Regions from separate parts of the Klebsiella sp. KE9456 genome, predicted to be linked through region 2. Evidence: riboswitches for the same ligand, from Rfam matches in the RefSeq annotation. Region 2 holds a riboswitch; the other holds the start of a gene.
What was found. A riboswitch is a leader RNA that binds a small molecule or an ion and turns the genes downstream of it on or off. The one in region 2 is predicted to bind cobalamin.

Region 1 (4,978 bases), on a different contig from region 2:
TGGTTGGTGGGTTCATCCATCAGCAGTAGCTGCGGCTGCTGCGCCAGCGCCCGGGCGATATGCAGACGCTGTTTTTCTCCGCCGGAAAAAGTATGCCAGCAGCGGTGCTGCAACGCCTGAAGCGCGACTTTTTCCAGCATCATTTGCACGATGTCGTCATCTTTTTGAGACCACGGCGAGAGCAGGCTAAGCCAGGGCGTTCTCCCCAGCGAAACGGCCTGCAACGCGGTAAGACGTTCACTGGTCTCCGCCTGTTGCTCAACCAATGCCACCTTCTGCGCCAGATGACGACGCGAGTACTGTTGCAGTGCCTTTTGCTGCAGAGCAATCTGGCCGGAAGTGGGCTTCAGCAACCCTGCCAGCAGTGAAATGAGGGACGTTTTACCCGAACCGTTGGGGCCGATGATACCGACAAACTCGCCTGGCGTGACGCTGAGCGAGACATCATCAACAATCATCTTGCCTTTCACCTGCCAGCGCAGATTGCGCGCTTCGATAACCGCATCAGCAGAGGTCTCAAAAGGGATTACCGCGTTCAGCGTCATTTGGCCCGGCCTCCTCTTATCAGGATGAGTGAAAACGCTGGCGCACCAACCAGCGCGGTGATCACGCCTATTGGTAGCACCTGGCCTGGCAATAAGGTGCGGGAAATAACGTCGGCGATGACAAGGAAAATGGCGCCGGTCAGCGCGCTGACCGGCAGCAGCCGATGGTGCTGATTGCCAACCAGCAGACGGGCGGCATGAGGGATCACCAGGCCAACAAAGCCAATCGCGCCGACAATAGAGACCATAATTGCCGTCATGCCGGTGACGGCGGCGATCAGCACCGCGCGGGTACGTTTTACCGGAATTCCCAGCGATGCGGCGGATTCCGCGCCAAAAGAGAAGGCATCAAGATGACGAGCATAAAAAAAGCACAGCACAATGCCGATCAGCGCAGTGGGCACCGCCAGGACGACATCAGGCCAGCGCACGCCGCTGAGATTACCCAGTAACCAGAACATGATGCCGCGGGCCTGCTCGGCGTTTGCCGAGCGGGTGATAATCAGTGAAGTCATCGCATTGAAAAGCTGCGAACTGGCGATCCCGGCCAGAATAATTTTGGTTGTGACGCCACCGCCCTGTCTGCCACCAGCGGCCATCGCCAGCAGCGCAACGAACAGAAATGCGGTCAGTGCGCCAATGAAAGCCCCCAGGGACATGCTGACGATCCCGGCGCCAAGCCCGGTGAGCGCAATCAGCACCGCGCCAGTAGAGGCGCCCGCGGAAATACCCAGCAGATAAGGTTCGGCAAGCGCATTGCGCAGCAACGACTGAAGCACAACCCCGGATATGGCCAGGCAGGCGCCACAACTGGCAGAGACCAGCGCGCGCGTCAGGCGGTAGTTCCAGATAATTCCCGCATCCAGCGCATCGACAGGATAGCGGGCATCAAACAGACGATTTGCCAGCGTGCTGAGTACGTGCCCCCAGGGAATAAAGGTTTCGCCAATAGAAATCCCTGCCAGCAGGACGCAGCACATGAGCACGCTGACCCAAAGGGTGTGTCCACCGACTCTCACCGCAAGTTGACCGATAGCACGGCGCGTCCTGCGAGAATCACTGATCATTATCTGCATTCCTGATTACCTGAAATACGCGATGACCCGGGGCCTGCCTGGCCCATCAGGCGATGTTATTTGCCCGTTTGGTCTTCGACAGCGATAACGCCAAATGCAGTGCCCTCCAGGACGACCCGCAGGGGGAGCGTCGGGAATCATCGGCGCGTACTGCCTGTACGTGCCGGATGTTCCGCTCTGTCCGTATCCAGACTGGCTGCGACAATTTGCGCCGTTAACCGGGCAGTAAGGCAAGACCAGGGGTAAAACGTCGCTTAATGAGCGGCCTGCGGATGCGCTAAGCCGTACTCAACCAGGGCGTCAGCCAGTTTTTCCACCCCATCAATGGTTCTAATCCCGGCGTTCATGGTTTGTACATCAATGACCGGCAGATGGTTTTCCTTCACCGCGGGAAGCAGGCTGGTGACGGGGTCAGATTTCAGATATTCCATTTTGACTTTCCAGTCATCAGCGGGGAAGCGGCGACGGCTCATTTCACCGAGCACAATGACGGAAGGATTGGCTTTAGCGATAGTTTCCCAGCCTACCGTGGGCCACTCTTCAGCGGAATCAATCACGTTTTTCACGCCCAGCGTTTTCGCGATCCATGCGGCCGGACCAAACTTCCCGGCAACGTAAGGATCGAGCTGCAGGTCGGCACTGGAGAACCAGAAAACGACGGAAACGTTTTTATCCATTGCGGAAATTTTATTTTTGGCTGCCGCTTCCCGCGCCTTAAGGCTGGCAATCAGCGCATCGCCTTTATCCTGAACGTCGAAGATTTTCGCCAGATCGGCGATTTCCTGGTACACCATTGCGATATCAAACATGCTCTTACGTACACCGTCGCCGCCATCTTCGTTATCTTTTGCGCAGTCGGCTGGCGCGGTATAAACAGGCACTTTCAGTTCACTAAACTGCTCGTAAGACGCCACCGTCCCCGCAGGGCCGATTTGCCACTCAAACTGGCTGGCAACCAGATCCGGCTTTTTCGCAATGATCCCTTCAAAACTGGGAATGTTTTGTGCAATAACGGCAATTTTCTCATTTGCCGCTTTATACGCATCCGGTACCGGGCCAAACCAGAGCGAGGTTCCGACCACGCGGTCGGCCAGACCCAGTGAATAAAGAATTTCAGTGCTGTTCTGACCGACCGTTGCCACGCGCGTTGGCGCCTGATTGAAGGTAAGCTCGCGACCGCAGTTTTTAATCGTCAGAGGATATTCGGTTTTTGCCGCGCTGGCGAAACCGGCATTCAGAAACAGAACCGCGGCGCCCGTCATTGCCAGAAGCGTTTTTTTCGAAGTAAAAGAGGTAGAATTAGCGTGCATTATCATCGTCCCGTCGATGCCAGAAGGTTAACCTCTGGTCATGGTTATTTCATTCCATATAGCGGGAGGAGACATGAAAATAGATGACATTGAGTCGTGAACGCTTTTGAATGATATTATGTAAAAGATGCAAATATACCCGTTATAGTTCAAGTTGCCTGTATGTTGACTGCGCTCACTTGCCGCGTGATTCACGCCTGCGGCTTCACCTCTACGGGGCCAACGCAAGCGCCGTTCAAAACGGTTAACCGTTTGTCATGCAACTCGAATTATTTAGGGGAATAAGCTTTATTTCGCCAAATATCGTATACATAAATTCATCACAGTTTATGTCAAATAATTCATCCCATGGACCATCCCGTCCACTCAATGGCGTACAACCTGACAGCAGGTCTCCTGACTCGCGGCAATCAGAATATCAGCCTTCCCATAAAGCATACTTTACAGTGACCAGCGGTTAATTAACCGCACAAGGATATTCGCTATCCGCCTACAGTTGCGGGGGCAGTTATGGCATTGAACTGAATCATTCGCACCATATTCCAATTCAAAACATAATCCATCATACTTCAGGCAGCAGGTGTCCCGGATATTCACTCACCTCAGTCACTGACATGAGTCAGTTCCCTGGGCGCAATCCTCTTACCCTGCCGCGCGAATAATTTAGGCTATAAAAATGTAATGAAGTGCTGTCGACAGCGACTCTAGCGACAATTGTTAATAAGGTCAACCGTATGATAAATAAATAAAAACGTCATACAAACATCATTTTATATATAACTTACAATAAGTTAAAATAGACCGCTCTGGTATATGAGAATCACAATAAAAAGATAAATGAGAATTATATGATTATGATCAATTTAGAAATACTGAGCCGCTTAACTTAAAGGCGGGGTTCAAAGAACGACAAACGTCTCAGGAGAAAATTGCCCTTTAACCGACAGGTCTGCGCTGAGAAACACATTCGGGATTAAAGATGTCCTGAGCGGCGGGCTGTATTACCCTGCCCACGCTGAAGAACAAATTCCAGGTCCTTAACAAGAAATACCTGAACCACAGGAATATCGATACGCGTCATCTCGCGCAGCGTAACGGGAATCATAATGCGCCAGGCTCAGAGTAGACAAGAATAGGGGAAAGAGATAATAACAACTCAGACGGGAAATACCGCTATCCGGAACGTCCCATTGCTTATGCATTTTCACCGCCCATCCCGGATCCCCCCGACGGCACTTATATGCCTCGTCTCTTTAACATTGCTGAACAGAACGCTTAATCGCATTCAACCTGATTTTGCGCTGGCCGCGAAGGGCTCAGGGGTGAAGCGGATCGCCGTGGCCAACGCGGATATAACGGGAAGTATGCCGGGTATATACCGCAATGTTCTCAGCGATATATACGCCAGCAAGTCGATTAATAGCTCAGCCTGAACGTGTAGGCATATTCCAGCCCAAGCTCAAAATCCCAGGGCAGAGGATGCAGAATAAGCTGCTCCCCCAGGATCTCGAACGGCACTGGGATCGGCTGCCCACGGCACAGTAACTCACAGGCGCCCGGCGTCATTCCTGACAGGATGCGTAAAGCAAAGTTGTGGGTAGGCCAGCGGGTGAGAATCAGGTAATCGTGGGCGCCTGCGCAGGTCAGAAAAGCGTGCTCATCGTCGTGCTGTAAGCGGGTACACATTTCGCTGCCATAAATCGCTTCGCCGTTTACCGCCATCCAACGACCGATGTCCCGTAACCGTTCCTGTTGTATAACCGGGATGCGGCCATCCGCAGTGGGGCCAACGTTTAACAGGAAGTTTCCCCCTTTAGCAACGATCCCGATGAGCTGGAGAATCAGTTGCTGTGATGTGCAATAATCTTCCAGTTGTTCCGCACGGTTATAACCGTAGGATTTGCCGATACCGCGACTCTCCTCCCACGGATGAAGCCTGCCGAAACCATCTTTATCGTTATACTCAGTACTGTAATAATCGCCATGTTCGCCCGGCATCTCTTTACAAAACCGATCGTTCACTACCACTTCGTCTTTATTCGGCGCA
Region 2 (4,978 bases):
AGCTTTTCGCCTCAATCGCCTGCGGTTGCTGGATATAGTGCATTTATTTGTCCTCAGGCTACGCCGACCAGCCAGTATCGCACCGCCATAAACAATGCCAGCGCCAGGGTCGAAGCCACCCACATCAATCGAATCGTTCGGGAAATGTCATCTACGGAAATATCGCGCGTCGCGTCGCCGATCCACGGCTTCTCCACACGCTGACCAAAGTAATTGTTAGGGCCGCCCAGCCGGATACCGAGCGCCCCGGCGACAGAGGCTTCCGACCAGCCGCAGTTCGGGCTGCTATGGTTATAGCGGTCGCGCCAGCCAATCTGGAGTGCGCGGCCACCTGCTTCGCGGCAGAGGAAAGCGGCGATGCCGATCAGCAGCCAGCTCAGTCGGGCGGGGATAAAATTTGCGACATCATCGAGGCGGGCGCTGACCATGCCGATGGCGCGGTATTTTTCATGCTTATAACCAACCATTGAGTCAAGGGTATTGATCGCTTTATAGGCCATCGCCAGCGGCGCGCCGCCCAGCAACAGGAAGAAAAGCGGCGCGATAATACCGTCGACGGTATTTTCCGCCACCGTCTCCACCACCGCGCGATTAATTTGCGGCGGCTGGAGCTGCGAGGTGTCGCGCCCGACAATCCATGAAAGCTTGATACGGCTTGCGGCCAAATCGCCCGCGCGCAACGGGCGCTCGACCTCCCTCGCCGACTGCGCCAGGCAGCGTCCGGCCAGCACGGTAAAAATCATCCACACCTCAACCGCCCAGCCAAACCACGGATGGATCATCTGCGCCAGCGTCAATCCCCCCCAGGAAACACCCCATGTCAGCCCGACCACCACCAGACACATCACTCCGCCGCCAATACGTAAGGCAAAATCGCTACGGCAGCAACGGCGCACGGCGCGCTGAACGATGGCGATAAGGTTGCCCGTCCAGCGCACCGGATGCGGCCAATTCTGCGGATCGCCGATAATAAAATCGAGGATCCAGGCAACGCACCAGGCCAGCAACGTCATAGAACGCTCCTTGCGGTAGCCAGCCAGTGGTTGAGCATGGTGGGACGCTGGGCAAAATGCAGGTGCAAATAGCTGGCGAACGTGTTTCCAACCTGCCAGCCGCCTGTCCACTGCCGGAGCGTCATGCCATCGCGAACCTTGCGGCAGGCCAGCGCCGCCGGCGTTTCCGGGATAAAATCCGAATAGTGGAACTCATGCCCGCGCAGGATTTCGCCGGGTGCCGCCAGCAGCGTTTGCCACATTGCCCGGGCCTCGCAGTAGCCAAAGCGGGTAAGCCGCTTGCCCATCTTGCTATGGCCGGGAATGAGATTAACCATTGAATACATTTCCCCGCTGGCGTCTTCAAGGGTGCTGCCGAGATACATCAGACCGCCGCATTCAGCATAGATAGCGACGCCGCGCCGATGCGCCGCCCGCAGTTGCTCCAGCATTGGTCTATTCGCCGCCAGCGCGGCGGCATGAATTTCAGGGTATCCACCGCCGAGCCAAATCATCTGGCACGACGGAAGCTGGCTATCGTGCAGCGGACTAAAGCGCACAATATTGACGCCACAGCGTTCAAGCAGCGTGAGGTTATCCGGGTAATAAAAGTTGAAGGCTTCATCCTCAGCCAGCGCCAGAGTCAAGCCCGTTCCGGCTTCAGGCGACGGCAGTTCCGGCCACTCGCCGGTGGGTAGAGCGGAGAGCTGGCTGAGATCGAGAAGCCGTTCAATGTCCAGGGTTCGCCCCAGCGTCCCGGCAAAATCGCGCCACGCCTGCTGATTAATCAGAGATTCGCGGGCAGTGACCAGCCCCAGATGCCGTTCGGGCAGTTCGACGCCCTCCACCCGCGGCACATAGCCGAGAACGGGCAGCGCGCAATAGCGCTCGATGGCGCTTTTCAGCAATTGATAATGGGTTTCGCTATTGACGCGATTGACAATAACGCCAGCAATATTAAGAGTGGGATCAAAATGCTGAAACCCCATCACCGTGGCAGCGACGGAGGTGGAAACCGCTTTGCCATCGACCAGTAAAATCACCGGGCATCCAAGCTGCTTAGCCATCGCAGCGCTACTGCAGTCGTTCGGGTCGCTGCCGAAGCCGTCATAAAGCCCCATCACGCCTTCGATTACCGCAATATCCGCCTGCCGCATCTGTTCACAAAACAACGCGTTGAGAACCGGTTCCGGGAGCATAAAGCTGTCGAGATTGCGGGAAGGGATACCGCTGACGGCGGTATGCCAGCCGGTATCAAGATAATCCGGGCCGACTTTACAGGGCAGAACCCGCATTCCACGCTGCTTTAACAGGCTGAGCAAACCGAGCGTGATCGTAGTTTTCCCACATCCGCTGCTGGTTCCTGCGAGAATAAATGCGTGTTGCCTGGCCGCCATACCCCGATCCTGTACAAAGTGGTAGGGCTGCGTGCATCCCCGGTCTTTCGACCGTACGCATCTGAGCAACCCACTTCCCACCGAAGTTGTTGGTTATCACCGACAGGCAGGTCTTCTGGCTTAGCGTCGTCCTCTCCCATCCTTCCCAATCTCGCGATCAGTGGTTTATACCTGCCACACTTCACGTTGTATGCGCTTTGGCTTCTGCATGGCAGGCCTCATTGATGAGGCACGCCGTTATGAAACCGGGCAAACACTGTGCAAAACGGTTAACCGTTTTCCCTACAACGAGAGCGAATCAGCGTATATATGGGTTCGTCAGCATCACAGCAGCGGGGGCTGCGGGGGATTTCCACCCCCTTCCCTGGCGCCTGTCAGTTTAATCCGTCATGATTCGAGGCGGATTGAACATCGCGCGAATCATTGCCGGAACATCTTGCGGAAGCAGAATGGCTCCCGCCGCGTTTAATTGCATCGGCAGTTTGATTGCTCTACCGATGGTGCGAAAAAAAATTCCTCTGACAACACTCTATCTGATCAAATAAATAAAAACTGGTGCAGCTTATCGCGCGCTCATTATTATTTTGTTGCGCTATGACAATTTATTGCTCTGAATGAGATTTTTTCATTTTATAATGAGCCAGATACAGAGAGATAGCAAAAATCGGCAATAACAAAATATTGCCATTTAAAATGGCTCAGTTTGTGATCTGGCATTAATTTGCTGGCGATAAGCCTGCGGGGTCACCTGATAGGCCTGACGAAAAACTTTGCAAAAATAGCTGGTTTGCGAAAAACCTAAATTCCGCGCAATGCTGGCGATACTCCAGTCGCTGTGACACAGCAGCTCTTTGGCGCTCACCATCCGCTGATGGTTAACCCAGGCATTAAAGCCAATCCCCTGATATTTTTTGAACAGCTTACTGAAGTAGTAGGGGCTGAGATACACGTGAGCGGCCACGTCCTCAAGACGCAGCTCATCTGAAAGATGAGCATCAATATAGCGCAGCGCCTTCTTCATTTTACTGTCGTGAGGGCTGGCGACCCGGCCGGCGCGCGCGGGTTCAGGCTGCTGCGGATTATCTTTAATCACCACGAAATTAAGTTGTTTTTTAAGGCAGTTTTCTACAATCAGCTTCAGTAAATCAGCGGAAGCAATCACCCTTGAGTAGTCCATCTCCGGTACGTCGCGGAATGCTTTAACCAGTTCCGGCTCGGCCTTCCAGCGGTTGTCCACGTTCAGAATATCGACCAGTTCAACATCGTTACTTAAACGAACCTGCCCGCACAGAACAAACCCCACAAGATGCCCGGCGATCACCAGAGGGATGGAAAAATCCGTTAGCCCGGCGTGACAACGGTAGATACAGAGCTGATCGGTTTTTGAGGCCTCAAGGCCGCCGCAACGGTCGCTCATCCGACAGCGAGCGCTGAGCTGAGGGTGCTGACGCATGAGCTGGCAGAAAGGAGTAAAATTAAATAATTCAGAGATTTCATCACCGTGAATATTGACCACCACAACCGCCAGACTCGTGGCCTGGGCAAAATCCTGTGCGATTTTATTAATGAGTTCTGAGTTCAATGTACTCGCAGAAATCATGATAAAACCTCTCAGTTAATTTTTTGTTATAAACAAAACATTTCTTTAATATTTTTTCCCTTTCATCATCATTTACCGGCAACGATAAAAGAATAATACGATAGCAAAAGTCCCCCATCCGTGGGAGACGTTTTTGGCCAGTTCGTGATACCGGTTCATGAAAATTTTCGGCTATTTCAACGGATACATTACTCCTCTAATTTGCAGGTATTACACGGTAAATTATTGCCAATCAGATAACGATAGATAGCCGCGCCCAGACAGGCGCCGATTAATGGCGCAATAATCGGCACAATAGAGTAGGGAATATCCCTTCCACCGGTCATCGCGATATCACCCCAACCAGCCATCCATGTAAACAGTTTCGGTCCAAAATCGCGCGCAGGATTCATTGCAAATCCCGTCAGCGGCCCGGTGGCAGCACCAATAACCGCCACCAGAATGCCGATCAGCAAGGGGGCCAGAGGCCCTTTCGGCACGCCGTTACCGTCGTCGGTCAGCGCCATTATCATCCCCATCAACATAGAAGTGATCACCACTTCAACCAGCGCGGCATGCCAGACGCTCAGCGACGCCGCAGGGTACGTGCTGAAAATGCTCGCCAGTTGTAGACTTTCTACGCTACCGCGTACAATATGGTGCGTCGCTTCAAACTCAGTAAACACCGTGCTGTAAAGCATATAGGCCAGCACCGCGCCGCCAAAGGCGCCCGCGACCTGTGAAACAATATAGGGGAACACTTTGCGTCCCGGAAAACAGGCAAATAACCATAACGCGACGGTCACAGCCGGGTTGAGATGCGCGCCCGATATCCCCGAAGTCAGATACACGGCAAGCGAGATCCCCAGCCCCCAAATAATGCAAATCTCCCACAGTCCGAGGCTTGCTCCCGCCACCTTCAACGCGCACAGGCAGCCGATACCGAAAAACAAAAACAGCCCGGTGCCCAGAAACTCGGCGGTACATTGCGCTTTTAATGAATCGTTCAT

Region 1: it holds a riboswitch for cobalamin, as region 2 does, so the genes downstream of both, ABK821_RS15500 (ABC transporter substrate-binding protein) here and ABK821_RS01275 (cobyrinate a,c-diamide synthase) in region 2, are expected to answer to the same signal.

What each region holds. Positions count from the first base shown of each region.
Region 1 is NZ_JBDYQK010000014.1:68,314-73,291, forward strand. It holds gene ABK821_RS15490 (ABC transporter ATP-binding protein) at 1-545, opposite strand, end outside; gene ABK821_RS15495 (iron ABC transporter permease) at 542-1,612, opposite strand; gene ABK821_RS15500 (ABC transporter substrate-binding protein) at 1,876-2,931, opposite strand; cobalamin riboswitch at 3,300-3,518, opposite strand; gene ABK821_RS15505 (alpha-L-fucosidase) at 4,348-4,978, opposite strand, start outside.
Region 2 is NZ_JBDYQK010000001.1:283,819-288,796, reverse strand. It holds gene ABK821_RS01285 (cobalt-precorrin-8 methylmutase) at 1-43, opposite strand, end outside; gene cbiB (adenosylcobinamide-phosphate synthase CbiB) at 54-1,013, opposite strand; gene ABK821_RS01275 (cobyrinate a,c-diamide synthase) at 1,010-2,389, opposite strand; cobalamin riboswitch at 2,477-2,779, opposite strand; gene pocR (regulatory protein PocR) at 3,078-3,989, opposite strand; gene pduF (propanediol diffusion facilitator PduF) at 4,178-4,978, opposite strand.